Linked DNA regions of Caballeronia sp. TF1N1. The protein of the gene in region 2 interacts with the protein of the main gene of each other region in a pairwise test. Links are inferred from orthologs where the notes say so. Each region holds a gene or a part of one and is shown on either strand. Other genes may lie near its edges. The genes, in order: LDZ28_RS15040 and purT.

Region 1 (15,891 bases), on a different replicon or contig from region 2:
GTTGATCTGATCCTTGAGGCTCATCGTTCACCCGGTGCAATTGCGAAATTCGCGATATTGAAAACCCGGCTGGCGCGACGCGTGCCCGTGCGGCTCCCGACCCTTTCCGCTAAAGCAAAAACCCGCTTGGGAATGCTTCCTCAAGCGGGACTTTGAGCGAGGCCGTTGAAACCGCGGCGAAGCTTGAGGCCATCGTGACGTCAGCCGGAGCGAAAGAATCCGTGCCCGAACGCGCATTTCGAGGCGCCTTCGAACAAATACGGAATCCTCCGATAACCGTTCGAGTATAGCAGGCGCGATGGCGTTCCGAGACCGCGCCACGGCCGCCGGAACGCCCCGTCTCAGGCGTGCGCGAACTCCGCTGCGGCCTTGCCCGCCGCGACGCCGGAAGCCCACGCCCATTGGAAGTTGTAGCCGCCGAGCCAGCCCGTCACATCGACGGCCTCGCCGATGAAATACAAGCCCGCGACGCGCTCGCTCATCATCGTCGTGGACGAGAGTTCGCGGGTATCGACGCCGCCGCGCGTGACTTCGGCCTTGCGATAACCTTCGGTGCCGCTCGGCGTGATCGTCCAGTCCGACAACGACGCGCCAAGGCCCTTGAGCGTGCGGTCGGGGAGATCGGCGAGGCGGGCATCGACGGAAACATGCTGCGCTTCGAGCCACGCGTGCGCGAGCCGTGCGGGAACGTGGTCCGCGAGAAAATTGCCTATTTGTTTCTTCGATCCCGCCTTGGCTTCGAGCAGGAGTTCGGTGGCGTCGGCGTCGGGCAGGAGATCGACGTGGATCGGCTCCGACGTATTCCAGAAACTCGAAATCTGGAGCACGCCCGGACCGGACAGCCCGCGATGCGTCAGCAGCAAGTCCTCGTCGAATTCACCTCGCGTCTTGCCCTTGCCCGTGCCGATGCGAACCGGCAGCGACAGCCCCGACAACGCCGCGAACGGCGCCCAGTCGGCCGACGTGAAAGTGAGCGGCACGAGCGCGGGAAGCGTTTCGACTAGCTTGTGGCCGAACTGTTTCGCCACGCGATACCCGAAATCCGTCGCTCCGATCTTCGGAATGGACAAGCCGCCCGTCGCGATGACGAGCGCGGCCGCGTCGATTGCGCCCGCCGAGGTGTCGAGCGTGAAGCGCGCGCCGTCGTGCCGGATCTCGTGGACGCTCACCGGGCGCCGCCACGCGACGCTGCCGGCATCGCACTCGCTTTTGAGCACGTCGATGATGGTTTCGCTCGAATCGTCGCAAAAAAGCTGGCCTTTGTGCTTTTGATGCCATTTCACGCGGTACTGCTTCAGCAGCGCGAGAAAGTCGCGCGGCGTGTAGCGCGCGAGCGCGGAGCGGCAAAAATGCGGATTCGCCGACAAGAAGTTTGCCGGCTGCGCGTTGAGATTGGTGAAGTTGCAGCGGCCGCCGCCCGAGATACGGATTTTTTCGGCGAGACGCTCGGCGTGGTCGATCAGCACGACGCGACGCCCCGACTGGGCGGCGACTGCCGCGCACATCATGCCGGCCGCGCCCGCGCCGATCACGGCGATATCGAAGGATTCCATGGCGCGCATTGTAACTGGGGGGCGTCGTTACACTGCTATACTTTTCTGTTCCCTTCAAGCGCTCAACCCATGCTAGTTCTCGGCATAGAAAGCTCCTGCGACGAAACCGGCCTCGCCCTCTACGACACAGAGCGCGGCCTCCTTTCGCACGCCCTGCATTCGCAGATCGCGATGCATCGCGAGTACGGTGGCGTGGTGCCCGAACTGGCTTCGCGGGATCACATCCGCCGGGCGCTGCCGCTCCTCGAACAAGTCATGGCCGAGGCCCACGCCGCGCGCGCCGACATCGATGCCATCGCGTTCACGCAAGGTCCGGGGCTTGCGGGCGCGCTGCTGGTGGGCGCGAGCATCGCCAATGCGCTGGCGATGGCATGGGACAAACCGACTGTCGGCATCCATCATCTCGAAGGACACCTGTTGTCGCCGCTACTCGTCGATGCCCCGCCGCCGTTTCCGTTCGTCGCGCTGCTCGTATCGGGCGGCCATACGCAACTGATGCGCGTCACCGATATCGGCGTCTACGAGACGCTCGGCGAAACGCTCGACGACGCGGCGGGCGAAGCCTTCGACAAAACCGCAAAGCTGCTCGGGCTGGGTTATCCGGGCGGGCCGGAAGTGTCGCGGCTGGCGGAATTCGGCACGCCGGGCGCGGTCACGCTGCCGCGTCCGATGCTGCATTCAGGCGATCTCGACTTCAGCTTCAGCGGCTTGAAGACCGCCGTGCTGACTCAAAGCCGCAAGCTCGGCGCGAATGTCTGCGAGCAGGCAAAGGCAGATCTGGCGCGAGGTTTCGTCGATGCAGCCGTCGACGTGCTCGTCGCCAAGTCGCTCGCGGCGCTCAAGAAGACCGGGTTGAAGCGGCTGGTCGTGGCGGGCGGCGTGGGCGCGAACCGGCAGTTGCGCGAGGCGTTGTCGGCTGCGGCAAGGAAGCGGCGCTTCGACGTGCATTACCCCGACCTGGCGCTTTGCACCGATAACGGCGCGATGATCGCGCTGGCGGGCGCGTTGCGGCTTGCCCGCTGGCCGGAGCAGGCCGGGCGGGATTATGCATTTACGGTGAAGCCTAGATGGGATTTGAGTTCGCTGGCGCGAGTTTGACCTTTGCGTGGCTTCGTGCGAAGTCTGGTTTGCTGAATGAACCGCACGACAGTCTCGACACAGCCAAGGCCCACACGGATCGCAACACGCGACCAACGCCGGCCAACGCGCTCACGAATTAGCGACGCATGTGCCTTGCGCGAACGGGCGGCACGCACGCAACGGCGATATTCGCGCGGCCACTGCATCGCCAAATGAGGAAAAGAGCGTCGCTGCAACGTTCATTTCGGCGGATCGAACGCCTGCACAACCGCCCCGAACGCCGGCAGCGCCTCACACCGATCGCCATGCGCGATCAACGCCAGCCAGCGATTCCCGCTGACCAACGCCCCATGCGCTTCGCGCACGAACCGCAGCGCGCACGCAACGGCGATATCCGCGTGACCGATTGCATCGCCGAACCAGAAAGGCGTCGGACGCGCCGCGCGATCCGCTTCCAGCACGTCGAGCACGCGTTCGATCTGCCCCGTGCAGCGCTCGACCCAAGCCTGCGACTTTTCCGCGTGCATCACGCGCTCGTAGACCAGCGCCACAGCCTTGTCCGCGAGACCCGTCGCGAGCGCACACACCTTCAGCGCCGCACGACGCTGCGCGCCGCTTTGCGCAATCATCGCGCGGTCGTCGCCGGCGAGTTCATCGAGATAGTCGAGGATCGTCGCGCTCTCGATCACCGTGTCGCCCGACTCCAGCACGAGCGTCGGCACGCGCGAGAGCGGATTGAACGGCGCGATCTTGCCGGCATCGCCGAAAGTCGACCACGGCCAATGCTCGTAGCCAATGCCATAAAGATTCAGCGCAATGGCCACGCGTCTGACAAACGGGGAATCGTATTGGCCGATGAGAATCACGACGCACTCCGCAAAGTTCGGGTCGAACAGTTTAAGCGCGCGCGGGCTTCGGAAACAATGGCCACGCGAGCAACGCGCACACGCCCGCCAGCAGCCACACGCCCGGCCACGAAGTCGCCGCCAGGACATGCGGAATGACGAGCGGCGTCACGAACAAGCCCACGTAGACGGCCGTGTTGGTCATGCCGAGCGCCGTGCCGGCGCGCTGCATGCCGGCGAGCGTGGCGAGTTCGGTGTACGCCACCCCATGCCATGCCGATACGCAAATGCCCGCGAAGACCAGCATCGCCGCGAGCAAGTACGGAAGCTTCGCGACGCCCAGCGCGGTCGCCACCGCCAACGCCACAAACGACACCGACGCGACCACCACCGACCCGCGCAGATACGCGCGCCGGTTGCCGCGACGATCCGTATGACGGCCGCTCCAGACGCGCATGACCATGGCGCCGAGTTGCAGCGCGCCCATTGTCGCGCTGATCGCCGCGACGCCGAAGTGTCCCGCGTCGTGCATGAAAACCGTCGCGAAGGTCAGCACCGCGAATTGCGGCACGCACAGCACGCCAATACCGAGCACCACGCGCCAGATCCGCGCATCTCTCAACGGCGCAGCCGTCGTTGCCTGCGATACCCCCGCGTCCGCGCGATGCGGCCTTTCCGGGGGCTCATGCAGCCAGCGCCAGGTGAATGCGCCCGAGATCGCGCACATTGCGGCGAGCGTGCCGAACACCGCGCCAAAACCGTGCGATGAAGCGAGCCACGGCAGCAACGCCGCGCCCAGACCGCCACCCATCGGCACGGCGGTCTGGCGGATGCTCATCGCGAGACCGCGCTCGCCTTCGCCGAACCACGCCATGACCGCGCGCCCGCTCGATCCGTTGACGCTGCCGCCGAGCGTGCCGAGCAGGAACATCGCGAAAACGAGCCAGCCGAGCGCGGGCGCCGCGCCGAAGCCCGACGGCACCGCGAAGACGCTCATGCCGAGCAGCACGGCAGCCGTCGCGAACAGTCCCGTCAGCAAGACGGGCCGGTCGCCCCAGCGGTCGGTGAGCAATCCCCAAGGAAGTTCCGATACCGCAAGCCCCAGCCCGAGCGCGCCGAGCACGAGTCCGACTTCGCCGTTGCCGAAGTGATAGCCGCTGCGCATCCAGACGGCCGTCGTCGGAATGCCGCCGATTGCCGCCGAAAAACTCGCGTTGGCGGCAACGCCCACGCCGAGCACTTTCCATCGATGCGCGCTCGAACGCGACGCTGCGTTCAAAGTTAAAGGAGTTGCCATGTCGCCACCCTGTTCTCAATTTGACTGAACCCAGTGTGACGGCATACGATCATCCTGAAAATAGCAAAGTTTTGCATCGATCGTTCGATAAAACAGGATTGTTGCCATGACTCAAACCACGTTCGACCTCGCGGTCCTTCGCAGCTTCGTCGCGGGCATGGACTTGGGAAGTTTCGCCAAGGCCGCAGACCGCGTCGGTCGCTCGACTTCCGCCGTCAGCGCGCAGATCCGCAAGCTGGAAGAGCAGGCGGGCACGCCGCTTTTTCGTAAATCGGGTCGTGGGCTCGCGCTCACCGACGCGGGCGCGGTGATGCTCGCCTATGCGCGCCGTCTCGTCGAATTGAACGATGAAGCGGCGGTCGCGGTGCGCGGCGTCGATCTCGAAGGCTGGATACGGCTCGGTCTGCAGGAAGACTTCGGCGAAGTTTTGCTGCCGGAAGTGCTGGGCCGCTTTGCGCGGGCGCATCCGAAAGTGCGGATCGAAGCGCGGGTGGCGCGCAACACCGAATTGCTGGAGCGCATCGAGTCGGGTCAGCTCGATCTCGCGCTCGTCTGGGGCGCAGGCAGCGCAACCGACGTTGGCAACGCGACCAGCCTCCCTCAACCGATCGCCGCGCCGCCGATGCGCTGGATCGTGTCATCGACAGTACCGTGGCAGTTCGATCCGGACGAGCCGCTACCGTTGATCGCGTTCGACCGCCCGTGTCTCTTTCACAGCGCGGCGGCCGCAGCGCTGGATCGCGCGGGCATCAAGTGGCGCATCGCGTTCACGAGTCCGAGTCTGTCGGGATTGTGGGCGGCCGCCGCCGCAGGTCTCGGCGTGACGGTGCGCACGGCCTATGGCGTGCCAACCACGGTGCGCGCCCTCGAATGCGATGAGAGCGGCTTACCGTCGCTGCCGTCGATTCCGCTCGCGCTGCATCGCGGATCGGGCGTGGGATCGCCCGTGGTCGACCGGCTCGCGTCACTCGTGATGGATTCGGTGCGCGAAATGCACGCATCGACTCAAACCGTGGCGGCTTGAGCCTTCGCTCAACCGAGGCGCTTGTCGCGCTCGATCACCGCATACGCGCTGTGATTGTGGATCGACTCGAAGTTTTCGGCTTCGAGCACATAAGCGATGATGCGCGTATCGGCATTCAGCCGCGTGGCCACGTCGCGCACGAGGTCCTCGACGAACTTCGGATTTTCATACGCACGCTCGGTCACGAACTTTTCGTCGGGCCGCTTGAGCAAGCCCCACAATTCACACGACGCCTCTTCCTCGGCGATTCGCACCAGTTCTTCCACCGCGACTTCGCCCGCCAACTCCGCCGTGATGGTCACGTGCGAGCGCTGATTGTGCGCGCCGTACTGCGAAATCTTCTTCGAGCAAGGACAAAGGCTCGTAACGGGGACGAGCACTTTCATGGTCATGCGCGTTTCGCCGTCGCGCTTTTCAGCGATAAAGCTCACGTCGTAATCCAGAAGACTCTGCACGCCCGACACCGGCGCGGTCTTCATGACGAAGTAAGGCAGACTCACTTCGATACGGCCGGAATGCGCCTCCAGTTTCGTGAGCATCGAGACGAGCAGCGCACGCAGGGAAGTTTGATCGAGCGGCTCGCGATTCTCCTCGAGCAGCGCGACGAAACGCGACATATGCGTGCCCTTTTGCTCGGCGGGCAGATGCACATCGAGGTTCCATACGCCAACGCTCGGCTGCACGCCGTTTGCCGACCGCACCGACAACGGATGCCGCACTCCCTTCACGCCGACACGCGCAATGGCGATCTGACGCGTATCAGGCGTGCTTTGAACGTCGGGCATCACGAAGGCGGGATTCATCTGGTTCATTGATTCTTGTCCTTGGGCTCGCGCGGTCTTTCCTGAAAGCGCGCTTCATAACTCGTAAGCGAACACGGCGCGGATTGCGGCCCGCGCCGTGTAGAGACTAAGTGCAAAGCACGACGCGCCCCGAGCGCGCCGCGTTAGGCTGAAACGTCAGGCGACGCGCTTTTCCAGCTTGCCCGGCTGGGCGCTCACGACCGCGTTGAGAAAGCGCTCGCGAATGGATTTCGCGATACCTGCGCCGTCCAGACCGACGCTTGCAAGCAGCTTAGCGGGATCGCCGTGATCGATGAAGACGTCCGGCAAACCAAGCTGAAGCACGGGCTTCACGACCGAACTGGCCAGCAGCGCTTCGACGCATGCCGAACCCGCACCGCCCATGATCGCGCCTTCCTCGATGGTCACGAGCGCGTCGTGAGTGGCGGCGAGTTCGCGCAGCAAGTCGGCGTCGACAGGCTTCACGAAGCGCATGTTGGCCACCGTCAGATCCAACTCTTCGGCGGCAACGAGCGACGGCGCGACCATGGTGCCGAACGCGAGAACGGCGATGCGCTTGCCCGAGCCGAGTTTCTGCGACGACTCGCGGCGCACCTCGCCCTTGCCAAGCGGAATGGCGGTCATTTGTTTGACGGTTGCCACGCCCGTGCCCGCGCCACGCGGATACCGCACGGCTGTCGGGTTCGGCTGCTGAAGCGCGGTGTAGAGCATCTGACGGCATTCGTTTTCGTCGGATGCGGCCATCACCGTCATGTTCGGGATGCAGCGCAGGAACGCGAGGTCGTAATTGCCCGCGTGCGTTGCACCGTCCGCGCCGACGAGACCCGCGCGGTCGATGGCGAACACCACCGGGAGATTCTGCAGTGCGACGTCGTGGATCAACTGGTCGTACGCGCGCTGCAGGAAAGTCGAGTAGATGGCGACGACGGGCTTCATGCCGTCTGCAGCCAAGCCGCCCGCAAATGTCACCGCATGTTGCTCGGCGATGCCGACATCGTAATAACGATCCGGGAAGCGCTTTTCAAATTCGACCATGCCCGAGCCTTCGCGCATGGCAGGCGTGATGGCAACCACGCGCGAGTCTTGCGCGGCAGCGTCGCACAGCCATTCGCCGAACACCTGCGTGTAGGTTTTCTTCGAGGGCGCCGTCGATGGCTTGATGCCTTCGGCCGGATTGAATTTGCCGGGACCGTGATAGAGCACCGGATCGGCTTCGGCGAGCTTGTAGCCTTGGCCTTTCTTGGTCACGACGTGCAGGAATTGCGGACCACGCAGTTCCTTGATGTTCTGCAGCGTCGGAATGAGCGAATCGAGATCGTGACCGTCGATCGGCCCAATGTAGTTGAAGCCGAACTCTTCGAAGAGCGTGGCTGGCACGATCATGCCCTTCGCGTGCTCTTCGAGCTTGCGGGCGAGATCGAGCATGGGCGGCGCGACGCGCAGCACGCGTTCGACACCGGCGCGCGCGGCGGCGTAGAAGCGGCCCGACATCAGACGGGCGAGATGACGATTCAACGCGCCCACGGGCGGCGAGATCGACATGTCGTTGTCGTTGAGGATTACGAGCAAGGGCACGTCGTCGGCGACGCCGGCGTTGTTCATTGCCTCGAAGGCCATGCCCGCGGTCATCGCGCCGTCGCCGATCACGGCGATGGAATAGCGGTTGTCGCCCTGCAGCTTGTTGGCGATCGCCATGCCGAGCGCCGCCGATATCGACGTGCTCGAATGCGCCGTGCCGAACGTGTCGTACTCCGACTCGCTGCGGCGCGGGAAGCCCGAGATGCCGTTCAACTGACGCAACGAGTGCATCTGGTCGCGCCGGCCTGTCAGGATCTTGTGCGGATACGTCTGATGGCCGACGTCCCAGACGATACGGTCATTCGGCGTATCGAATACGTAATGCAGCGCGATCGTCAGCTCTACCGTGCCGAGATTGGACGAGAGATGGCCGCCCGTCTGCGACACGCTGTCGAGCACGTAGGCCCGCAGTTCGTCGGCAAGCGGCTGCAGTTGGCGTCGATCGAGGGCGCGAAGGTCGGCCGGATCGTCGATGGTTTTCAGCAAGTCGTACATCGTCGTCCCATTTTAGGAAAACTGGCGTGATTCGTTCAACGCGGTCATTGCGCCGTGGGGTTCGTCACGCATTCAACGTTCAGTGCACCCGGTTCACAACCAGGTTGGCAAGTTCGGCCAGGCGCTGACCGCGCGCGCCGAACGGCTCTATTGCAGCGTGCGCATCGCGGCCGAGTTGCGCGGCGAGTTCGCGCGACGCGTCCAGCCCGATGATCGAAACATACGTGGGCTTGTCGTGCTGCGCATCCTTGCCCGCGGTCTTGCCAAGCGTGGCGGAGTCCGCCGTGACATCGAGGATATCGTCCACCACCTGAAACGCGAGGCCGACCGCGGCGGCGTAATGATCGAGCGCCGCGAGCGCCTTGGCGTCCGGACGTTCGCCCGCGAGCGCACCCATGCGCACCGAGGCGCGCAGCAACGCGCCCGTCTTCTTGCGATGCATGGTTTCGAGCTCCGGCCGCGACAGCTTGCGCCCGACGCTTTCGAGATCGATGGCCTGACCGCCTGCCATGCCGAGCGAGCCGCTTGCGAGCGCCAGTTCGCGCACGAGCGCGGCCTGCTGGGTATCGCTCAGACCATTGCCTTCGGATGTCAGCGCGACGAACGCCTGCGACTGCAACGCGTCGCCGACGAGCAGTGCCGTCGCTTCGTCATATTGCACGTGTACCGTGGGCTTGCCGCGACGCAACGCGTCGTCGTCCATTGCGGGCATATCGTCATGCACGAGCGAATAGACGTGAATCATTTCGAGCGCCGCGCTTGCCGCTTCGACGGCCGGCGCGCTCGCGTGGGTCAGTTCGCCCGCGGCGTGCACGAGAAGCGGCCGCACACGCTTGCCGCCGCCCAGCACCGCGTACCGCATGGCTTCGTGCAGACGCGCCGGCGCGATGTCCGTGCCCGGCAGATAGTGCTCAAGCGCGGTCTCGACGCGATCGAGCGTGGCACGCATCCATTGTTCGAAGCTCATAGGTCGTCGTCCCCTCGGTCGTTGGTGGCTCCTGCACCCTGGGTCGCGCGCTGTACCTCGACGGGCAGCGGCTTGAGCGTCTCGCCATCGAGCACGCGCACCTGCTGCTCGACTTTTTCGAGCTGTTGTTGGCAAAAGCCCACAAGCGCGGCGCCGCGCCGGTATGCCGCGAGCGACTCCTCGAGACTCAGCGCGCCCGCTTCCATGCGGCCGACGAGTGATTCGAGTTCCGCGAGCGCTGTTTCGTAGTTTTCCGGAAGCGGCGCGGCGTCGTTGGCAAGCGCGCCTGCACCGGTTTCTTCGCGTGTATCGGGGACAGCGGTCTTCGCCATGAATCGTGGATGTGCAAATGTATTTTGGAACCAAGTCGCACATTCTACGGCAAAAGCCAGTTTTTCGACCCGAAACACGTCCGTCGCAAAGCGTGGAGACGGCTAATCCTTGAGCTTGCGCCACAGCCGCCCGGCGTATGGACGCGACGCCCTCGCGCCGGCTTTGAACGGAACTCCTGCAACAATTTATACCCAAATCAAGACCTTATACGCCCGAGTGTGGCGGATTTCGGTATAATCGCGGGCTCCCTAAATCGAATCTTCGATGGTTGGGTTGTTCACTGCTTTCACGTCTTAACGGGAGTGGGAATGTCCAATCTGAGCAATGCATTGCAACTGAATGCCATTCACAGTCAGTTGCCAGTCACGGCTTACTTTGACGAAGCGCTTCTTACGCGCGAAATCGAAACACTTTTCAAGCTTGGTCCACGCTACGTCGGGCACGAACTCATGGTTCCCGAAGCGGGAAACTATTTCGCGCTTCCTGGCGAGGGCGAAGGGCGCGTGCTCGTGCGCAATCAGCAGTCGAATATCGAATTGCTGTCGAACGTGTGCCGCCATCGCCAGGCAATCATGCTGAACGGTCGCGGCAGCGCGGACAACATCGTCTGCCCGCTGCATCGCTGGACGTACGATCTGAACGGGCAGTTGCTCGGCGCGCCGCATTTCGCCGACAAGCCCTGCTTGAATCTCGGCGCCACGCCGCTGCAAAACTGGCAAGGCCTTCTCTTCGAGGCCGCGGGTCGCAATGTCGCGGCCGATCTCGCGAAACTCGGCACGGCGCGTCATTTCGACTTTTCGGGCTATATGTTCGATCACGTCGAAGTGCACGAGTGCAACTACAACTGGAAGTCCTTCATCGAGGTTTATCTGGAGGACTATCACGTCGCGCCGTTCCATCCGGGACTCGGCAGCTTCGTGTCGTGCGACAACCTCGAGTGGGAATTCGGCGACTGGTACAGCGTCCAGACCGTCGGCGTGCACAAAAATCTGGAGAAGCCGGGCAGCCCGACTTATCGCAAGTGGCACGACGAAGTCCTGCGCTTCCGTAACGGTACGCCGCCCGAATTCGGCGCCATCTGGATGGTGTATTACCCCGGTCTCATGATCGAGTGGTATCCGCACGTGCTGGTGGTGTCGTGGCTGATCCCGCAGGGCACGCAGAAGACGACCAACATCGTCGAGTTCTACTATCCCGAGGAGATTGCGCTTTTCGAGCGCGAGTTTATCGAGGCGGAACGTGCGGCCTATATGGAAACCGCGCGTGAGGACGATGAAATCGCCGAGCGCATGGACGCCGGCCGGCGCGCGCTCATGTCGCGTGGCGAGAATCAGGTCGGGCCGTACCAGAGCCCGATGGAATCCGGCATGCAGCATTTCCACGAGTTTCTGCGGCATCAGCTCGGGGCTATCTGAACGTTGCTCGGCTATCGCGCGGGAATCATGAAAAGGCGGGCTTTCGAGTCCGCCTTTTTGTTTAGACTAGCTGTATCCCACTTCACGCGCGCGGCGATTGACACGACCGGGCGCGGACGCTTTGCAAGGGATCGGGGTCGCGCGCCGAAGCGCACACTCTGTCCGACACAGGAGCCGTCATGCCGCACACCCACTACACCACGCTCATCTCGGCGACGAATCTTGCCGAACGGCTCGCCGCCGCGCCCGGCAGCGTGCTCGTGTTCGATTGCCGATTCGACCTCGCCGCGCCTGAATCCGGCGCAGCGGCTTATGCCCAAGGTCATATTCCGGGCGCGCACTATCTTCATCTCGACCGCGACTTGTCCGGCGTCAAGACGGGGTCGAACGGACGTCATCCGTTGCCCGAACGCGGCGCGCTCGTCGAAAAACTCGCGAGCTTCGGGCTAAACGAAGGCCAGCAAGTCGTCGCCTATGACGCGCAAGGCGGCATGTACGCGTCACGTTTGTGGTGGCTGCTGCGTTGGCTCGGTCACGATTCCGTCGCGCTGATCGACGGCGGTTTGCCCGCGTGGGAGGCAGCAGGTCAGCCACTCGATACCGTCGCGCCGCAAAAGACAAACGGCACGTTCAAGGCCGCCGCGCCGCTTGCCGTCACCATCGATGCTCCGGCGATCGAACGCAGCATCGGCACGCGCGACCATCTGCTAATCGATGCGCGCGCCGCGGACCGGTATCGCGGCGAGAACGAGACGCTCGATCCCGTCGGCGGTCACATTCCCGGCGCGCTGAATCGCTTCTTCAAGGACAATTTGACGCCGGAGGGCCGCTTCAAGACCGCGCACGAATTACGCGATGCGTTCGGCTCGCTGATCGGCGCCACGCCCACCGACCGCATCGTGCTGCAATGCGGCTCGGGCGTGACGGCATGTCATAACGCGCTCGCCATGGAGATTGCCGGTCTGCACGGCGCGGCGTTGTATCCGGGATCGTGGAGCGAATGGAGCGCCGATCCGGGCAGGCCCGTTGCGACCGGCGCGAAACCTTGAGGCTCGTAAAGCCCCGTCACTTGACGCCGTGCTCGCGGAACCACGCGAGCGCGCGCTTCCAGCCATCCTCCGCGTCTTCCTTGCGATAGCTCGGCCGATAATCCGCGAAGAACGCGTGCGGCGCGTCGTCATACACGACGATCTGCGACTCCCGCGCCTTCGGCTGGCCATTCGCCACGGCCTGCTTCATCTGTTCGAGCGTGTCCTGCGGAATGCTCTGATCCTGCCGGCCGTATAGCCCGAGCACAGGCACATTGAGTTCGGCCGCGTTGTCGATCGGGTTGCTCGGCGTGTTCGCCGTCTTGTTCCCCGTGACGCGCCCGTACCATGCAACCGCCGCCTTCACGTGCGGATTGTGCTCCGCATAAAGCCACGTAATGCGCCCGCCCCAGCAGAACCCGGTGATACCTAGCCGCTTCAGATCGCCGCCGTGCTCGCCCGCCCATTTGACGGTTTCGTCGATGTCCGAGATCACTTGCGAGTCAGGCACCTTCGAGACAAGCTGCTCGTTGAGAAGCTGCATGGACTTGTACGCCGAGGCATCGCCCTGACGCGTGTAGAGATCCGGCGCGATGGCGAGATAGCCTTGCTTGGCGAAGCGCCGGCAGACATCGGCGATATGCTCGTGCACCCCGAAAATCTCGTGGATCACGATGACGACCGGCAGATGCGTCTTGCCCTTCGGCTGCGCGCGATACGCCGGCACGAGCACGCCATCCGCGCCGCGCACGCCCACGGCGCCGGCTTCGAGACCCGCGTCATCGGTATGAATGGTTTGTGCCGACACGGGCAGCACGCACGCTGCGAAGCCTGTGCCGAAAGCTGCCTTGATGAAGTTGCGACGGTCGAACGGAACATGGGGAATGAGGCTGTCGACTTCAGGGGTAAGCATGCAAAGCTCCCGCGGCAAGCGCCGGCAGGCGTCGATTCGCGCGGCCGGCGGCATGGATTCTGGAACCGCGCGAGTGTGTTCAAGGCTTCACGACGCGCGGCGCTGTACGACTCCCAAGCGAACGCGCCCGACATATCACAAGGCGCGCCGCTCATTCTAAACAGCTTTGCAGCGTCGATGCAGCTCAGTGCAGCTTGACGCGCGGCGCGGTGGACCGGCGCAGCCAGTGCGCGATGGTGTCGAGCACCATGCGCGCGTAGCCGTGGAGCGCGGCGATATGCAGCCGATACAGCGACATGTACATGAAGCGCGCAAAGAGGCCTTCGATCATCATGTTGCCGCCGATGAGCCCGCCCATCAGGCTGCCGACCGCGCTATAGCGACCGAGCGACACGAGCGAACCGAAATCGCGGTACGTATATTCCGGCAGCGATTTGCCGTTCATGCGGCGCTCGAAAGCCTTGAAGAGAAAGCTCGCCTGCTGATGCGCCGCCTGCGCGCGCGGCGGCACACCGCGCTCGTTGCCGGGCCACGGACACGCGGCGCAATCGCCCAGGGCGAATATGTTGTCGTCGGCTTCCGTTTGCAGCGTGCGGCGCACGATGAGCTGGCCGAGACGATTGGTCGGCAAGCCGTCGAGCTGCGAGAGAATGGCCGGCGCCTTGATGCCCGCCGCCCACACCGTGAGGTCTACGCGAATGGTCTTGCCGCTCGCCGTGCGAATGGAATCGCGCGAGACTTCCGCGACGGTTTCGCCCGTCATCAAGGACACGCCCAGCTTCGTCAATAGCTCGGCCGTCGCGGTCGATACCGTGTCGCGCAGCGCGGGCAGAATGCGCGGCCCCGCTTCGATCAGCACGATACCGATGTCGTGCTTCGGATCCAGCTTGTGCAAACCGTACGCGGAAAGCACGTGCGCCGTGTTGCGCAGTTCCGCCGACAATTCCACGCCCGTCGCACCCGCGCCGACGATCGCCACCTGAATGCGCGGCGCGTTCGGCGAACCGAGCGGCACGGGCGGCCCTTCGGAATCGTCGATGCCCGCCGCCACCGGTTCCGGCGCAAAGTGCTCGGCGCGCATGCATGCCGCGATGAGCCGCTTGCGAAAGAGCTCGGCCTGGCCAACTGTATCGAGCGCGATGGAATGTTGCTGCGCGCCTTCGACGCCGAAGAAATGCGTCGTGCTGCCGATGGCAATGACGAGCGTGTCGTATTCCAGTTCGCGCTGCGGCAAGACCTCGCCCGCTTCGTCGTCGCGCAACGCGCTGATGGTAATGCGTTTTGTCGCGCGGTCCAGCGCAATCAACTCGCCCTGCTGAAACTCGAAGCCGTGCCACATGGCCTGCGCGGCGTATTCGAGTTCCTGCGTGAACGGGTCCATGCTGCCTGCGGCCACTTCATGCAGAAGCGGCTTCCAGATATGCGTGGGATTACGGTCCACCAGCGTGACTTGCGCACGCGGTGCCGTTTTACTGTCCGTCGTACCGAAACGGTCGCCGAGACGAGTCGCCAATTCGAGACCGCCGGCCCCTCCGCCGACGATGATGAATCGATGCATAAAGCTCTCCCGAATTTTTCTCCGCACGCGGAGTAATCAACTTACCGAGCCTCGGACCGCACGTACGTTCGACGACATGTCGGCCCGATGTCTCACCTTCCAAAAACCATTCTGCTTGAACGCGCGGCGCACTTGCAATGGCCGGCCTCGCATGCCCGGCATTCACCGCGCTCTTTTTGCTCAGTGTGCTTCTTCCCAGTTATTGCCGACGCCCACCTCAGCCACGAGCGGCACGTTCAGCTTGGCGACGCCACACATCAATTCGGGTAAGCGCTTCCTGACTTCGGGCAGTTCCTCTTCGGGAACTTCGAGCACGAGTTCATCGTGTACCTGCATGATCATCTTCGCGTGGATCTTCGTAGCCTCGATCCAGTCCTGCACCGCGATCATCGACAACTTGATGAGATCAGCGGCCGTTCCCTGCATGGGCGCGTTGATGGCCGCGCGTTCGGCCGCCTGACGACGCGGACCACTGCCGCCGTTGATCTCCGGCAGCCACAGACGCCGGCCGAACACGGTCTCCACGTAGCCGTTCATCTTCGCGGTCACGCGTGTGCGCTCCATGTAGTCGGCAACGCCCGGATAACGCGCGAAATAGCGGTCGATATAAAGCTTCGCCGCGTCGCGCGTGATGCCGAGATTCGACGCGAGCCCGAACGAACTCATGCCATAGATCAAGCCGAAATTGATCACCTTGGCGATACGACGCTGGTCGTTCGACACTTCGATCGGCGTCACGCCGAATACTTCCGACGCGGTCGCGCGGTGCACGTCCTCGCCTTCCTTGAACGCGCGTAACAACGATTTGTCACCCGAGATATGCGCCATGATGCGCAGCTCGATCTGCGAGTAATCCGCCGATACGATCTTGCAACCCGGCGGCGCGATGAACGCCTCGCGGATGCGCCGGCCTTCGCCCGTTCGCACCGGAATGTTCTGCAAGTTCGGCTCGTTCGACGACAAGCGCCCTGTCACCGCGACAGCCTGCGCATAGTTCGTATG
Region 2 (15,903 bases):
CCGCATGCTCGCTGCGATAAACGATGCTCACGTTCAAGCCGTTCGGGATGGGTGCGGACTGGCGCTGCCTGCCGTTCTCGCGCGCGGCCGGCGCCACGGCCGCCGGCGCTTCCGCACCCGCCGCATGCGCTTCGAGCACGCGGCGCAGACGCAAGGAATCCGCGTTGCCGTTCATCTCGACCTTTACCGACTGCGCGTAGCGGCTGCGCGCGCGTTCGAGGTCCATCGCGGTATCGACGGTAAAGCGAATGCCGCCGGTGAAGGCGTCGTTACGCGCCTGACCTTGCACCACGAGCAACTCGTCTTCCTTGAAGAGCGCCTTGTTGGCTTCGAACTGCTCGTTGAACACGGTGACTTCGCACTGGCCGGTGCCGTCGTCGAGATTGACGATCAGCATCTTGCCGCGCTGGGTCATTTGCGTGCGCGTGGTCGAGATCACGCCCGCGACGAGCTTGTCGCGCCCTTCCTTCAGTTCGCCGATTTTCTGCCGCACGAAGCGGCGCACTTCACCTTTGTAGGCGTCGAAGAGATGGCCCGACAGATAGAAACCGAGCGCGGTTTTTTCTTCCTGCAAGCGCTTCTTGTCGGACCACATGGGTTCATCGACGAGCCGATGCTTTTCGAGCGGCGCGTCGCCCATGTCGAAGAGACCGCCTTGCATGGCGTTGGCGGCGGCCTGATCGGCGGCTTCCATGGCGAGCGGCACGGAGGCCAGCAGTTGCGCGCGGTTCTCGTGCAGGCAGTCGAACGCGCCCGCGCGGATCAGCGCTTCGACCGTGCGGCGATTCACGACGCGCCGGTCGATCCGCTCGCAGAAGTCGAAGAGATCCGCAAACGGCCCGTCTTCACGCGCACGCAGGATTTCCTCGATTGCGTTCTGGCCGCTGCCCTTCACCGCGCCCAGACCGTAGCGAATGGTCTTCGAGCGCTTGCCGTCCGCTTCGGCGACCGGTTCGAAGCGATACGCCGACTGATTGATGTTCGGCGGCAGCACGGCCATGCCATTGCCGATGCAGTCCTCGAAGAGAATCTTGACCTTGTCGGTGTCGTCCATGGCGAGCGACATATTGGCCGCCATGAATTCCGCCGGATGGTGCGCCTTCAGCCACGCCGTGTGATAAGCGAGCAACGCGTAAGCCGCCGCGTGCGACTTGTTGAAGCCGTAGCCCGCGAATTTCTCCATGAGGTCGAAGGTGTCGTCCGCCTTCTGCGCGGTGAGACCGTTCTTCGCCGCGCCTTCGCGGAACAACTCGCGATGCACGGCCATCTCTTCGGGCTTCTTCTTGCCCATCGCGCGACGCAGCAAGTCCGCGCCGCCGAGCGAATAGCCGCCGATGATCTGCGCCATCTGCATCACCTGCTCCTGATAGACCATGATGCCGTAGGTCTCCTTCAGGACGGGCTCGACGCGCGGGTCCGGATACTCGACGATCTCGCGCCCGTGCTTACGCGCGCAGAAGCTCGGAATCAGGTCCATCGGGCCCGGACGATACAGCGCCACCAGCGCGATGATGTCCTCGAAGCGGTCCGGCTGCGCGTCCTTCAGCATGCCCTGCATGCCGCGGCTTTCCAGCTGGAACACGGCGACGGTATTCGCTTTCTTGAGGATCGAAAACGAAGCCGGGTCGTCGAGCGGAACCTGCGAGAGATTCCAGTCTTTCTTCGAGGGATCGAGCCGGCGAATATAGCGCTCGGCCCAGTCCAGGATGGTGAGCGTAGTCAGGCCCAAAAAGTCGAACTTGACCAGACCGACGGCTTCCACGTCGTCCTTGTCGTACTGACTGACCACGCCGCCGTCTTCGCCCTGCGTGTAGAGCGGACAGAAATCGGTGAGCTTGCCCGGCGCGATCAGCACGCCGCCCGCGTGCATGCCGACGTTACGCGTGAGCCCTTCCACGCGCTGCGCAAGTTCGAGCAATTGATGCACTTCGTCTTCGTTGTCGAAGCGCTCCTGCAAGGTCGGCTCTTCCTTCATCGCGTCCGCGATGGTCACGTGCTTGCCCGGCTTGAACGGGATGAGCTTGGCGACGCCGTCGGTGAACATGTAGCCGAGATCGAGTACGCGGCCGATGTCGCGCACCGCCGCCTTCGCCGCCATGGTGCCGAAGGTGGCGATCTGCGAAACCGCGTCCGCGCCATATTTCTGCTTCACGTACTGAATGACGCGGTCGCGCCCTTCCTGACAGAAGTCGATGTCGAAGTCGGGCATCGACACGCGTTCGGGATTCAGGAAGCGTTCGAACAGCAGGTTGTAGCGCAGCGGGTCGAGATCGGTAATGCCGAGCGCATAAGCGACGAGCGAGCCCGCGCCCGAACCGCGGCCGGGACCCACCGGCACGCCATTGTTCTTCGCCCACATGATGAAGTCGGCGACGATCAGGAAGTAGCCCGGAAAGCCCATCTTGATGATCGTGCCGCACTCGAATTCGAGCCGCGCGTAATAAGTCTCGCGCTGTGCCTCGCGTTCGGCTTCATCGGGATAAAGCTGCGCGAGCCGCACCTCGAGGCCTTCCTTCGACAACTGCACGAGGTAGTCGTCGAGCGTGAGGCCGTCCGGCGTGGGGAAAAGCGGCAGCTTGGGCTTGCCGAGTTCGAGCGTGAGATTACAGCGCTTCGCAATTTGAACCGTGTTGGCAAGCGCGGAAGGAATATCCGCGAAAAGCGCGCACATTTCGTCTTGCGTGCGGAAATACTGCTCGGTCGTGAAGCGCTTCTGACGACGCGGATTGGCGAGGATATCGCCTTCCGAAATGCACACGCGCGCTTCGTGCGCGGTGTAGTCGTCGGGCGTCATGAATTGCAGCGGATGCGTGGCGACCACAGGCAGCCCGAGCTTTGCGGCGAGCGCGACGGCCTCCTGAAAATAAGCCTGTTCGCCCGGCTGACCGGCGCGCTGCAGTTCGATGTAGAACGCGTTCGGAAAGAGCGCCGACCAGCGTTCGGCGTTGCGTTGCGCGCTTGCCGCGTTGCCCGCCGCGAACGCCATGCCGATGTCGCCCTGCTGCGCGCCGGAAATGGCGAGCAGACCTTCAGCCAGCCCTTCTTCGAGCCATTCGACGAGCACTTCCGCGCGCCCGCGATATTGATTCGTCAGCCACGCGCGGCTCAACAGTTCGCACAGGTTGAGATAGCCGGTCTTGTCGCGCACGAGCAGGATCAGCCGCGAAGGCTTGTCGCGATCGGCGGGATTGGTGATCCAGACATCGCAGCCGGCAATGGGTTTGATGCCCTTGCTGCGCGCTTCCTTGTAGAAGCGCACGAGGCCGAACGCGTTGGCGAGATCAGTCAGCGCGAGTGCGCCCTGACCGTCTTTCGCGGCGGATTTGACGACGTCGTCCAGCCGCACGATGCCGTCGGCAATCGAGAACTCGGAGTGGACGCGAAGATGAACGAAGCGGGGATCTGACATGACGATATTGTACATGCGGCCCATCGCGAAAACGGCTAAGGGGCGCGCGTTAGCCGAACGGACAAGCCCTCGGCGATTCTCGAAATTGCGCTGGCGCAAACGGCGCGAACGCGGCGGCCCGCGCCTGCGAAAAGACCTGCGCCATTTGCGGGATAATACGGAGTTGCGCGGCGTCCCAGCATCCGCTTTTTGCCGCCCTTTTTACCGGCTTTGCCCCGTTATCCGATCATGAGCATTCTGAACCTCTCCGCCTACAAATTCGTTTCCATCGACGACAGCGCCGCGTGGCGCCCGCTCGTCACCGAACGCTGCAGCGCGCTTGGCCTGAAGGGAACGATTCTGCTCGCGCCGGAGGGCATCAACCTCTTCATCGCGGGGCCGGTCGCGGAGGTGCGCGAGTTCATCGATTACATTCGGAGCGACGCGCTCTTCGGCGACCGCTTCGCCGATCTGCAATTCAAGGAAAGCCTCTCCGCAAAGCAACCGTTTCGCCGCATGCTGGTGAAACTCAAGCGCGAGATCATCACCATGAAGAAGCCCGCGATCAAGCCCGAACTCGGCCGCGCGCCCGCCGTCGATCCGGTGACGCTCAAGGCCTGGCTCGACCGTGGTCACGACGACGAAGGCCGTCCGGTCGTCATGCTCGACACGCGCAATGCCTTCGAAGTGGACGTCGGCACGTTCGACCACGCGCTCGACTACCGCATCACGAAATTCAGCGAGTTTCCCGAGGTGATCGAACAAAACCGTGCCGATCTGGAAGGCAAGACGGTGGTGTCGTTCTGCACGGGCGGAATTCGTTGCGAGAAAGCTGCGATTCACATGAAGGAAGTGGGCATCGATCACGTCTATCAACTCGAGGGCGGCATCCTCAAATATTTCGAGGAAGTGGGCGGCGCGCATTACTCGGGCGAATGTTTTGTGTTCGACTACCGCACGGCGCTCGATCCGAACCTGCAGCAGACCTCCACTTCGCAATGCTTCGGCTGCCGCGCGGTGGTCAGCGTGGAAGATCAGCAGTCGCCGTTGTACGTGCCGGGCGCCACGTGCCCCGCGTGTCATCCGGATGCGAAGGCCGCCTAAACCTTGAACGAGCCCTGTAGATGACTTACCGTGGCCGCTTCGCGCCCTCGCCCACCGGGCCGCTGCACGCGGGGTCGCTCGTCAGCGCGCTTGCTAGTCTTCTCGATGCGCGGGCGCATCGCGGTAGCTGGATCGTGCGAATAGAAGATGTCGATGCACCGCGCACGGTGGCCGGCGCGGCCGACGAGATTCTCGCAACGCTCGCGCATTTCGGCATGCATTCGGACGAACCGCCGGTCTGGCAAAGTCAACGCGACGCGGCTTATCAAGATGCATTCGAGCGCTTGCTTGCCGCCGGCTTCGTTTATCCCTGCGGCTGCACGCGACGCGAGATCGCCGACTCGCTCGTTCATGCGCATGCGCGTCACGCGACGCTCGCTTATCCCGGTACTTGTCGAAGCGGCTTGCATGGCCGTCCCGCGCGCGCGTGGCGACTGCGCGTGCCGGGCGGCGACGCGGGGCGCGTCGGTTTCGTGGATCGCTGGCAGGGAATACAAACGCAAGATCTTGCGGCCGAAGTCGGCGATTTTGCCTTGAAGCGTGCGGATGGGCTGTGGGCGTATCAACTGGCTGTCGTCGTCGACGACGCTTCGGCCGGCATTACGCATGTCGTGCGCGGCGCAGACCTGCTGGATTCGACCGCGCGGCAGATTTATCTGCAGCAATGTCTCGATGTGCCGACGCCGTCGTATCTGCATGTGCCTGTCGTCAGCAACGATGCGGGCGAGAAACTCAGCAAGCAGACGGGCGCGGCGCCGCTTGGTCGTGACGCGCCGCTGGATGCGTTGGTGCAGGCGGCGCGGCATTTGAGTATCGACGTGGCCGCCGCCGGTTCGCTCGAGTCGTTTTATGCGGATGCGACCGCGCAGTGGGCGCGTCGGTTCGGGATTACTTAGCGGCATGCGTTCGCTTTTGAGGGGCGAATAGCTCGCGCCGCGTAAGCGTTCGACTGACGAGTGCGGTACGAGATTGGGCCTTTTGTCGCGTCAGGACTTTGGCTGCGGCCTTTAAGTGGTCAAAGAGCGGCACAAAAAAAAGCAACCTAACCGGTTGCCCTTTTCATCCCACACGTACCGTTCCCAACGGTTCAACGGCAGTCGCAGAGACCACCGTTTCTTAGAGCTTCACGCGCCAACTCAAGTCGACTTACGCAACGCACCCAACCCGCCAAGCAACGCGGCCAACGGCTGCTTCGGCGCGCTCTTGCGCTCCGGCTCGACGCTTTCCTCATGCCGCTTCACCGCCGAGGGCGAGGGCTCGTAGGGCTTGAGGAAGAATTCGTCCACCGGCTGCTGACGCCCGCGCGGCCGATCATACGACGACCCCGACGTGCGCCGGCGCGGACCCGCTTCTTCCCGCGCGCCATGCCGATGTTCGCTGCGCTCCGGGCGGACCGGCCGCTCGTCGCGCCGCGCGCCTTCACGGCGCACTGGCGTCGTTACTTCGAGCGTCATCACTTCGAGCGGACGCTTGATCAGCTTCTCGATGTCGGCAAGCTGCTTGCGTTCGTTCGCGCTGCACAGCGACAACGCGTCGCCCGACGCACCCGCGCGCCCCGTGCGACCGATACGGTGCACGTAATCTTCCGCGCTGAACGGCAAGTCGAAGTTGATGACCGCCGGCAATTCGGCGATGTCGAGCCCGCGCGCGGCCACGTCGGTTGCGACGAGTGCTTCGATCTCGCCGCGCTTGAACGCGTCGAGCGCCTGCATGCGCTCGCCTTGCGTACGGTCGCCGTGAATCGCGGTGGCGACGATGCCATCACGTTCCAGCACGCGCGCCAACCGGCTCGCGCCGATCTTGCTGTTGCAGAACACGATGACCTGCTTCAATCCGCGCTGGCGGATCAGTTGCGCGACGGCGCCCGACTTGTCGCTCTCGTGCACTTCGAAGACGATCTGCCGCACGTTGGTCGCGGTGGAGTTGCTGCGCGCGACTTCGATGGTCTGCGGGTTGCGCAAGTAAGTTGCCGCGAGCTTCTTGATTTCAGGCGAGAACGTCGCCGAAAACAGCAGCGTCTGACGCTCCTTAGGCAGCAGATTCAGAATGCGCTGCAGGTCCGGCAGAAAGCCCATGTCGAGCATGCGGTCGGCTTCGTCGAGGACGAGCATCTGCACCTGGCCGAGATTGAGCGTCTTCTGCTGAACGTGATCGAGCAGACGTCCCGGCGTCGCGATGAGAATCTCCACGCCACGGCGCAGTGCATCCGACTGCGGATTCATGTCGACGCCGCCGAACACTACCGTGCTGCGCAATGCAGTGTGCTTCGAGTAGGTCTGCACATTGGCGGCAACCTGATCGGCGAGTTCGCGCGTGGGCGTAAGCATCAGCGCGCGCACGGGATGGCGGGCGGGCGAGGCGCTCGTATTGGCCATCGGCAAAAGACGCTGGATGATCGGCAGCGAAAAACTCGCGGTCTTGCCCGTGCCGGTCTGCGCCGCGCCCATCACATCGCGGCCCGCGAGCACGACGGGAATGGCCTGCTCCTGGATCGGCGTGGGCGTGGTATAGCCGGACTCGCTCACTGCCTTGAGGATGTCGGCGGCCAGGCCGAACTGATCGAACGTAGGCGCGGTGGACGGGTTCGTGGCGACGGAATCTGACATGGTGACTATTGGGCTTTCGCTAAAAATCCGCTTGAAGCGGTGCGTAAGCGGGCGTTCGGTCGATTACGCGTGAGTATTTCGGTGACGCGGAGGGTTGTCCGCGCAAGCATTTGTGCGCGGCGCTTGCCATGCACTTGAAGCGCGCCGGGCAGGAAAACGAGCGCCTGACGCAGATTCGGCCGATGGTCGCGGCCTGCGGAACGCCGCAGGTTCGGGCACAAGGCCCGCTGCGATGGAACACGGCTTCGATGACGCCTTCAAGGCGGCCGACGCACGCTCAAGTGGAAGGCCACGCGAGCCGATGCGAACCACGACGCTGCAGGGCAAAAATCTTAGCCGGAAAGCCGCACATTGTAGCATCCGGCGTCGATCCGCCCCTTTCCGCGCTTCATGAGACAGAGGCGCACGACGTGGGCCGCGCTTACTTGTTGTGCGCCTCGCAATCGGCCAGCAGCGGCGGCGAGTCCTTGGCCGCCATCTCGTCATAGAGATTGGCCTGCGGTCCCTTGGTCCACCACGTATATTGATCCGCGACGTATTTGGCCCCGGAACCCGCGATCACGTTGACGAACAGCAGTTTGCGGCCATCCACCGTCAATGCCGCGAAGCTCTGGTGATTGCGTGCGTTGGTGTATTGCACCGACACGCTCTTGCCGTCCTTGCAGTCGTAGCGCGTGGTCTGCGTCGAGGCGGTCTGGATTTGCGGCACGGTGAGCGGCATCGCTCGCGCGGTCGTGGCGATCGAGGACGCCATAAGAAGCGCGGCCGAAAGTACGAGAGATCGTTTCATCATCGAGTCCGGAAATCGTGGGAAGCGGCTCGGCGAGCCTTGATGGATGGCCCGAAGATCATGGATCGATCACGTCCGCGCAGGCGTCCGTGGGCGCGGCCGCGACATGGCCGACCACCGGCACGATCTTCAAACCCGCTGACGCGATCCGGCACGGAGCCGCGGCCAGCCCGCAACCCGAAAGTCCCGCGCACGCCACGATCAACGCGGCCATGATGATTCGCTTCACTATCTTCTCCCTGCCATTTGCAGGCGATGGTCAGCCCGGTCGACTCGATACGGGCTTTACTTTCGACGCCGCCAGCTTCGCGCGCTCACGCGCTTCGCCGGTATCGACGCCAGTAGCGAGCGCGACGCCCATGCGCCGTTTCGCGAAGCTCTCGGGCTTGCCGAAGAGGCGCAGATCCGCGCCCGGCACCGCAAGCGCTTCGGCCACGCCTTCGAAGGCGATACCCGCTTCGTCGAGGCCGCCGTAGATCACCGCCGATGCGCCCGGCGTTTGCAGCGCGGTATCGACGGGCAAGCCGAGAATGGCGCGCGCGTGCAGTTCGAACTCGGAGAAACGCTGCGTGGCGAGCGTCACGAGACCCGTGTCGTGCGGACGCGGACTGACTTCCGAGAACCATACGTCATCGCCGCGCACGAAGAGTTCCACGCCGAAGAGGCCGCGTCCACCGAGCGCGGTCGTCACCTTCGCCGCGACATCGCGCGAGCGGGCGAGCGCGACGGCGCTCATCGCCTGCGGCTGCCAGGATTCGACGTAATCACCCGCCACCTGCACGTGGCCGATAGGCTCGCAGAAAAAGGTCGCCGTCTCGCCGGTCGCGGGGTCGGCCGCGCGCACGGTGAGTTGCGTGATTTCGTACTCGAAGTCGATGAACCCTTCCACGATCACACGCCCGTGGTTCACGCGCCCGCCCGCCATCGCGTAGTTCCAGGCGGGCTCGACATCCGCGTCGCTTCCGAGCACGGATTGTCCCTTGCCCGAGGACGACATGACGGGCTTCACCACGCACGGAAAACCGATCTTCGCGATCGCCGCCTTCATCTCTTCGAGCGACTGCGCGAACGCGTACGGCGAGGTCGGCAAGCCAAGCGTCTCGGCGGCCAGGCGGCGAATGCCTTCGCGATTCATCGTCAACTGCGTGGCGCGCGCGGTCGGAATCACGGTGGCAATGCCAGCGGCTTCGATGTCGGCGAGCGCGTCGGTGGCGATTGCCTCGATCTCGGGCACGATCAGATGCGGCGACTCTTGCTCGACGAGCGCGCGCAGCGCCACGGCATCGGTCATGTCGATGACATGCGCCCGGTGCGCGACCTGATGCCCCGGCGCGTTCGCATAGCGATCCACCGCGATCACCTCGACGCCGAGCCGCTGCAACGCGATGATCACTTCCTTGCCGAGCTCGCCCGCGCCGAGCAACATCACGCGCGTGGCATGCGCCGAAAGCGGCGTGCCGATGCGGCGCTCGACGTCGGTCGCTGCATTCGTGCCGGTAGCGGGGTCGCGTTGCGAGTCGGTGTGCATGAGTGCTCCAGAAATCGGATTCGGTGGCGCCTGTTGCTCGAACATTCGATGAGGCGAGAATGGCCCGGATGTTAACACGCACCGCTTAGTGCAACAGCTCTGCCATTCGGTCTATTGACAGGCGCCAAGAGCAGTATGACAAGCGGTATCGCTGCTCAGTTGCAAGGCATTCGCGTGCTTTTCGAAGATCGTCGACGGGAGGAAAGCGCTGCCGATCATTTTGTTGCATCGAGCGCTGGACAAATCGTAGGACGAGTGCGATACCCTTACGGTTTCGCCAGTTCAGGACTCCCCGATGCCCACGCACTTCATCCGCACACCGTCTTCGTCGCCGCTTTTTCGGGGAGCGCCGGCGTGGCTCACACGTGCATCGCGGCGCGCCGGTGTGCTGCTGCTCGCCACGGGTTTCATCGCCGGCTGCGCGCTCCCCAAGCATCCCGACGCGAGCGCGCCGCCCACCGATCCCTACAACCCCGCCGCCACGCAATTGCTCGACGACACGCAATGGCAGCTCACGCGCTGGACCGATGCAAGCGGCAAGCCGCGTGCGCTTCCTCAGGACGCGAGCGGCGCACAGCCCATCACGCTCGACTTTTCGACGGCGAGCGGCCATCGGCGCGCGAGCGGCTTTTCCGGTTGCAACCGCTTCGCGGGCGCCTATGACCTGAAAGACGGCAAGCTCACGTTCGGTCCGCTTGCCGGTACGCGCATGGCTTGCGTCTCCGGCACGGGCGGTGCGTTGGAGCAGCCGTATCTGGATGGACTCGCACATGTCGCCAGAAGCGGCGTTCAGATGAACCCGCCGCCAGCGTTGCAACTGACGCTCGTCGATGGACAGGTGCTCACGTTCGCGCCGCGGCCAAAGTAAGCGCGAGGTGTTGCGTGCTTGCGCCATACCTATCGGCGCACGCCGCAACCGTTAAACTGCCTGGTTGAACGCGCACGCGTCCGAAGCGGGCAGCGAGTCTGGTCCTGTCTCATACGTCTCACCCAACATTGGTTCTATCTCTAGCATGCAAATGGTAGTTCTCGGCTGGTTCGGTGCATCAGTCGTCTGGATCCTTCCGCTCCTCTGGCGCATCGTGAAATCGGTGCTCCCGAGCGGCAGCGGACTGCGCGGCCCCGGCACGATCCGGCTGTGGGTCGGCTTTATCTGCGTATTGCTGTCGAGCAGCGTGCTCGAAGGCCTGCTTGCAAGTGGCGTCGAAACGCAGGCGAATATCAATCGCGGTGGTCGGGCGCTTGCCTTGCTTCTCGTCAATCTGGCTTATCCGGCTGGCGCGATTGCCGTTGCGGCCCTCGTGCTGGCAATGTTCGCGCCGTGGCTCGTCGAGTTCTCGTGGCGCTCGGTGCTGATCTGGTTCGATGAAGCGTTCGGCTTCGATTTGCCGAAGAGCTGGCTGACACCACCCGAAAAAAACGAGCGCGAACCGCAGCCGAAGAAGGAACGCCGTGGGCGACGCGATGCATCCGGCTGGTTCGAGCGTCGTGCGCGCGACAAGACCAAGACGGCGCGCGAGATCCCCGTGCGCGGCATCGGCGCGGATCGTTTCGATGCCTCGTCCGTGCGCGTGGCGCAAGATGAGCCCACGCTCGGTTTGCCAACCGGCAAGCAACGCGGACGCTATCGGCGGCCTACTGCGTGGCGTCCGCCTTCGATCGGCAAGAGCGGCGCGAATCGCGATCAGGCGTCAGCGAGGAATACCGCATCGACCAACTATGCCGCCGTGCGTCTCAGCCGATCCTCGTTCGAAGCGGAGAGCGCGTCCGGTCGGCCGATGCCCATCGAGCCGGTCGCGCCCGGTGGATGGTTGAATCCGTCCACGCAGCCGCGTGCCTCGGTGTCGCCAGGCGCGCGGCCGGCACAAGGCGCGAATGGCACGACAGCGTCGGCGCGAGCTTCCGCGGGAATGGCTGCGGCTTCTGCGTCGCGCAGTACTGCCTCATCGGTTGCGGTCGAGCCGCGCGGGAATATTTCTCGGGCGGGTGCGGCTCCGGCTGCATCGGCTGCACTGGCCCGGGGCGGCACCGCTTCAGTATCGGCAGGAGGCAATGCACGCGGTCCGATGCCCGCACAAAGTCGTGCGGGGCAGACTTCGCCTGGGCTCGTGCGGCGCACGCCGCCCGCTCGTCCGACCGCAACACCGGCCACGCGTGACTTTGCTGGGCGTTCGCTGCCAACGCCCGCCGACGCGCTGGCGCGTTCGGCACTTCCGCCGCTCGAACCACCTCCGCCGCCCGAGTCCGTTCAGGCGACGCTGCGATCTATCGAGGAGAACGCCGCGTTATGGACGTCGCTCGCCGGAACGGGGCTCGCGCGTGAACCTGAAGCGATCGTGGCGGATATGGCCGCAGCGTCTGGCTCGCAAGTCGCATCGCAATCTGCGAGCGACGCCGTGACGCGAGCGCCAACGAGTACGGAACCTGTCGACTTCTCTCCGAAGCCAGCGGACACGTTGATCGATGGCGGACTGAACGCGGACAGCGCCATTTCAGACGATGCCACCTCCGTTGGGGCAAGCACGCTCGTTTTCTCACGCATGGGAGCCAATGTCGCGTCGCAAGCACCGGCAGCGGTTTCGCTGGAAGCGCCCGCAACGCCCGCTACGCCACCGAGTCATCGCGAGTTCACGCCGGAGCGCATCGAGCCTGACTTCGTCGAGCCAACGCGTCACACCGAAACGCCTGCACCGCCGTGGCTGGACGAGCCGTCATCGTCGCCGAGATACGAGCCACCTCCGCTGCCGTCGTTCCTGCCGATGGACGAGCCGCCGCCGCTCGTGGACGCATTCGACGATGCTCGCGACCAGCCCGCCCCGTCTGGTGCGGATCCCGTGCGAAACGCGACGGCATTGCCTCCCGACGACACATTCCGAAGCACATCCACGTTGCCTGGCGACGAAACCGGCCAAAGCGCACCCGCATTGCCGCGCGACGGCACCGTGCGGCACGCGCCCGCGTCGCTTCGAGATGACTCGATCCAAAGCGCTTCGACGTCTCCCGTCCACGAGACCGCGCGCGAGGAAGCCCTCGACGCGCCGGAAAAGCCATCGAACATCGTGCGCTTCTCCGTCGCCGTCCCGTTGCAAGAGGCCGAAGCCGAAGCGCCACCCGCCGCAACAACGTCGCCAGCAAGCGCCCCGCGCCCGCCGGTACGCGGTTTCGCGCCCACCGAATTCGAATTCCACGCGCCGCACGCATCCGCAGTTGAATTGCCCACGCTCGACCTGCTCGAACCCGCATCCGAAGACGCCGAACCCGTCTCCGAACAGCAACTCGCCGAAACCGGCCAGCTAATCGAACAACGGCTGCAGGAATTCAAGGTGCCCGTCACGGTCGTCGGCGCATCCGCTGGCCCCGTCATCACGCGCTTCGAAGTGGACCCGGCGCTCGGCGTGCGCGGCAGTCAGATCGTCGGCCTCATGAAGGATCTATCGCGAGGCCTCGGTCTTACGTCGATCCGCGTCGTCGAAACGATTCCCGGCAAAACCTGCATGGGCCTCGAACTGCCGAACGCGAAACGCCAGATGATCCGTCTTTCCGAGATTCTCGAACAGGACGTGTACCGCGCGTCGAAGTCGAATCTCACCATCGCGATGGGCAAGGACATCGTCGGCAATCCGGTCGTCACCGACCTTGCCAAAGCGCCGCACATGCTGGTCGCGGGCACGACGGGCTCCGGCAAGTCGGTCGCGATCAACGCAATGATCCTTTCGCTGCTCTACAAGGCGACGCCTGAGGACGTGCGCCTCATCATGATCGACCCGAAGATGCTGGAACTGTCCGTCTACGAAGGCATTCCGCATCTGCTCGCACCCGTCGTCACCGACATGAAGCTCGCGTCGAACGCGCTCAACTGGTGTGTCGGCGAAATGGAAAAGCGCTACCGGCTGATGTCGGCGGTGGGCGTGCGCAATCTGCAGGGCTTCAATCAAAAAATCCGCGCCACCGAAGCGGCCGGCAAGAAGCTCACGAATCCATTTTCGCTGACGCCCGATGCACCCGAGCCGCTATCGACGCTGCCGCTCATCGTCGTGATCATCGACGAACTGGCCGACCTCATGATGGTCGCGGGCAAGCAAATCGAACAATTGATCGCGCGTCTTGCGCAGAAGGCGCGCGCGGCCGGCATCCACCTGATTCTCGCGACGCAGCGGCCTTCGGTCGATGTCATCACGGGTCTCATCAAGGCCAACATTCCGACACGCGTGGCGTTTCAGGTGTCGTCCAAGATCGATTCGCGCACGATTCTCGATCAGATGGGCGCGGAATCGCTGCTCGGCGCAGGCGACATGCTGTTCCTGCCACCCGGCACCGGCTACCCGCAACGCATACACGGCGCGTTCGTCGCGGACGACGAAGTGCATCGCGTGGTCGAATATTTGAAGCAGTTTGGCGAGCCGGAATACGAGGAAGGCATTCTGTCCGGGCCGACGTCCGAAGGCGCGTCGCCAGACCTGTTCGGCGAAACGCCCGAGGCCGAAGCCGACCCGCTCTACGACGAAGCCGTCGCGTTCGTGTTGCGCACACGGCGCGCGTCGATTTCGTCGGTGCAGCGGCAACTGCGTATTGGCTATAACCGCGCGGCGCGGCTTGTCGAGCAGATGGAAACGGCCGGGCTCGTCTCCTCGATGGGCAGCAACGGCAATCGCGAAGTGCTCGCACCGCCGGGCCCGGCCGACTAAGCGTTTTTACCAGAGCCGCAAGCGGCGCAACAGGAAGATCGTGATGGCGGCGCATCCCGCCATCACGCCGACCACCACCCAGAACGAAGCGGGATTGTGCGTGCCCGGCAAGCCCGCGACGTTCATGCCGAAGATGCCCGTCACGAGCGTGGCGGGCAATAACAACGCGGACATGATCGCGAGCCACAAGAGCTTGCGGTTGATGTCCTCGGAAAGCAGCGCGGCGATTTCGTCCTGCAAGAGTTTGGCGCGCTCGTAAAGTCCTTCGAGCCCGCCGCCCAATCCGTTGAGCACCTGAATGGCTTGCACGAGCGCTTCCATCGAGCGCGGTTCGGCCCATTCAAGCCGGCGCGTCACGAGTTGCGTAAGCGCGTTACGCTCGGGGTCGATAAAGCGCTTGACCTCCACCAGCCGCCGCCGCACCACGCCGAGTTCGACGCGCCAGTTCGAATGGCCTCCTTCGAGCACGCCCTCTTCGACATCGTCGAGACGGTCGCCGATTTCATCGATACGGTCCGCGAAGGTCTCGTTGAGCGCGCGGATCAGACCCGCGAAAAGATCGACGGTATCGCGGAACATCGCGCCTTCGAGCACGGCATGACGCAGCCGGTCGGTCGACTGCAAGGGACGCGCGCGCACCGTAATCATGCGGTTGCGGTCGACGTAAAAGCGCAACGCGCCAGTCGCGCGAATCGCCTCGCGTGCGCCCGGCTCCGCGCCCGCGGGCGTCGCCGCGACGAGCTCCAAGTCGGCGACGACGCCGTACATGAAATTCGGTCCCATGTGCACGCGCGGACGTTTGTCCTCGCCGTTCAGAAATTCGCGCGCGACATCGGGCATGGAACTCACGCCTTCGAGCCAGCCTTCGACGGTATCGTCGTTGGCCGAGAGATGGAGCCACGTCGGTCCGTCGCCCGTGATCGCATCGCGCGCTTCGTCCCACGAAAGCCGCAGCGCCTGGCCGCCCGCAAAGCGAAACGCGCTGATAAAGCCGGGCGGCGCCGCTTCGTTCTTGTCAGGCTGCGGGCCCGGTTCGGGACGCCCGGCGCGGCCGGAAGTGTAAGTCGTGTTCAATCTTGCTTTCCCTGCAATTTCCGTTGTCTTTCGATTTCATCAGGATACCTTTCGGTTCCGAATGCCAGGCTTCGCGAGCCGACGCAGCATCGTACTCGAACTCGTGGCGGACCCGGAAAAACACAACGCCGCCGTGGCCATCGGTTGCACGGGCCGCATGAGAAGCGCGAAGACCGTGCACAGAGATGAAACCGTGACGGCTTCGCGTGTCGGTCACGTGACGAAAGCCTGGAACGGACCATTGCCGCGATCGACAACGCACCGCGCAAAACTTCTCAAGACGGCGAGACGAACTTGAAATCGACCGGCGAGCCGATAGAAAGCCGCTTCGGATCCGATGCCAGTTCGCCCGATGCCGGATCGCGCCGGAAGAAGAACGCGCTGTCGCTGTCCTGATTGCCGACGATGAGCCAGCGCCCGCTCGGGTCGATCGCGAACTCACGCGGCGTCTTGCCGAGCGTCGGATATCGTTTCAAGAGCTTGAGATGGCCGTTGTTCGGATCGACCGCGAACGCGACGAGCTCATTCGCGTCGCCACGATTGGTCGCATACAGAAAGCGTCCATCGGGCGACAGATGCACCGCGCCGCCGCCGATCTTGCCTTTGAAGCCGGGCGCGGTCATCGGCACGCTCTGCGTTTCGCTGAGTTTGCCGTCGCGATAGTTGAAGACGAGCACCGACGCGTTCATTTCGGTCGTGAGATACGCATGCTTGCCGCCGGCATCGAA

The links.
Region 1: the proteins of purT (region 2) and LDZ28_RS15040 interact in binary tests that used the Escherichia coli proteins (3 or more experiments, as listed by UniProt). The link is inferred for Caballeronia sp. TF1N1 from one-to-one orthologs.

Annotation. Positions count from the first base shown.
Region 1 is NZ_CP084627.1:214,654-230,544, reverse strand. Bases 7,699-10,561 are described here. They hold LDZ28_RS15040 (polyprenyl synthetase family protein), read right to left. Parts: upstream 9,643-10,561; coding sequence 8,755-9,642; downstream 7,699-8,754. Other genes in these bases: LDZ28_RS15030 (aromatic ring-hydroxylating dioxygenase subunit alpha), read left to right, coding at 10,284-10,561; LDZ28_RS15035 (exodeoxyribonuclease VII small subunit), read right to left, coding at 9,639-9,974; dxs (1-deoxy-D-xylulose-5-phosphate synthase), read right to left, coding at 7,699-8,675. Also shown: LDZ28_RS15080 (GatB/YqeY domain-containing protein), read right to left, coding at 1-24; LDZ28_RS15075 (NAD(P)/FAD-dependent oxidoreductase), read right to left, coding at 342-1,553; tRNA (adenosine(37)-N6)-threonylcarbamoyltransferase complex transferase subunit TsaD, read left to right, coding at 1,623-2,651; LDZ28_RS15065 (glutathione S-transferase family protein), read right to left, coding at 2,873-3,499; LDZ28_RS15060 (MFS transporter), read right to left, coding at 3,531-4,775; LDZ28_RS15055 (LysR substrate-binding domain-containing protein), read left to right, coding at 4,882-5,799; GTP cyclohydrolase FolE2, read right to left, coding at 5,808-6,611; more of dxs, read right to left, coding at 6,759-7,698; more of LDZ28_RS15030, read left to right, coding at 10,562-11,390; LDZ28_RS15025 (sulfurtransferase), read left to right, coding at 11,570-12,439; LDZ28_RS15020 (dienelactone hydrolase family protein), read right to left, coding at 12,456-13,331; LDZ28_RS15015 (NAD(P)/FAD-dependent oxidoreductase), read right to left, coding at 13,516-14,889; polA (DNA polymerase I), read right to left, coding at 15,070-15,891.
Region 2 is NZ_CP084626.1:984,013-999,915, reverse strand. The notes cover bases 7,283-10,157. They hold purT (formate-dependent phosphoribosylglycinamide formyltransferase), read right to left. Parts: upstream 9,417-10,157; coding sequence 8,148-9,416; downstream 7,283-8,147. Other genes in these bases: LDZ28_RS04550 (META domain-containing protein), read left to right, coding at 9,712-10,157; LDZ28_RS04560 (DUF6726 family protein), read right to left, coding at 7,947-8,102; LDZ28_RS04565 (MliC family protein), read right to left, coding at 7,520-7,852. In the rest of the region: dnaE (DNA polymerase III subunit alpha), read right to left, coding at 1-3,424; LDZ28_RS04580 (sulfurtransferase), read left to right, coding at 3,638-4,492; tRNA glutamyl-Q(34) synthetase GluQRS, read left to right, coding at 4,513-5,388; LDZ28_RS04570 (DEAD/DEAH box helicase), read right to left, coding at 5,629-7,098; more of LDZ28_RS04550, read left to right, coding at 10,158-10,284; LDZ28_RS04540 (transporter), read right to left, coding at 14,108-15,175; LDZ28_RS04535 (lactonase family protein), read right to left, coding at 15,451-15,903. UniProt on the Escherichia coli protein: Involved in the de novo purine biosynthesis. Catalyzes the transfer of formate to 5-phospho-ribosyl-glycinamide (GAR), producing 5-phospho-ribosyl-N-formylglycinamide (FGAR). Formate is provided by PurU via hydrolysis of 10-formyl-tetrahydrofolate.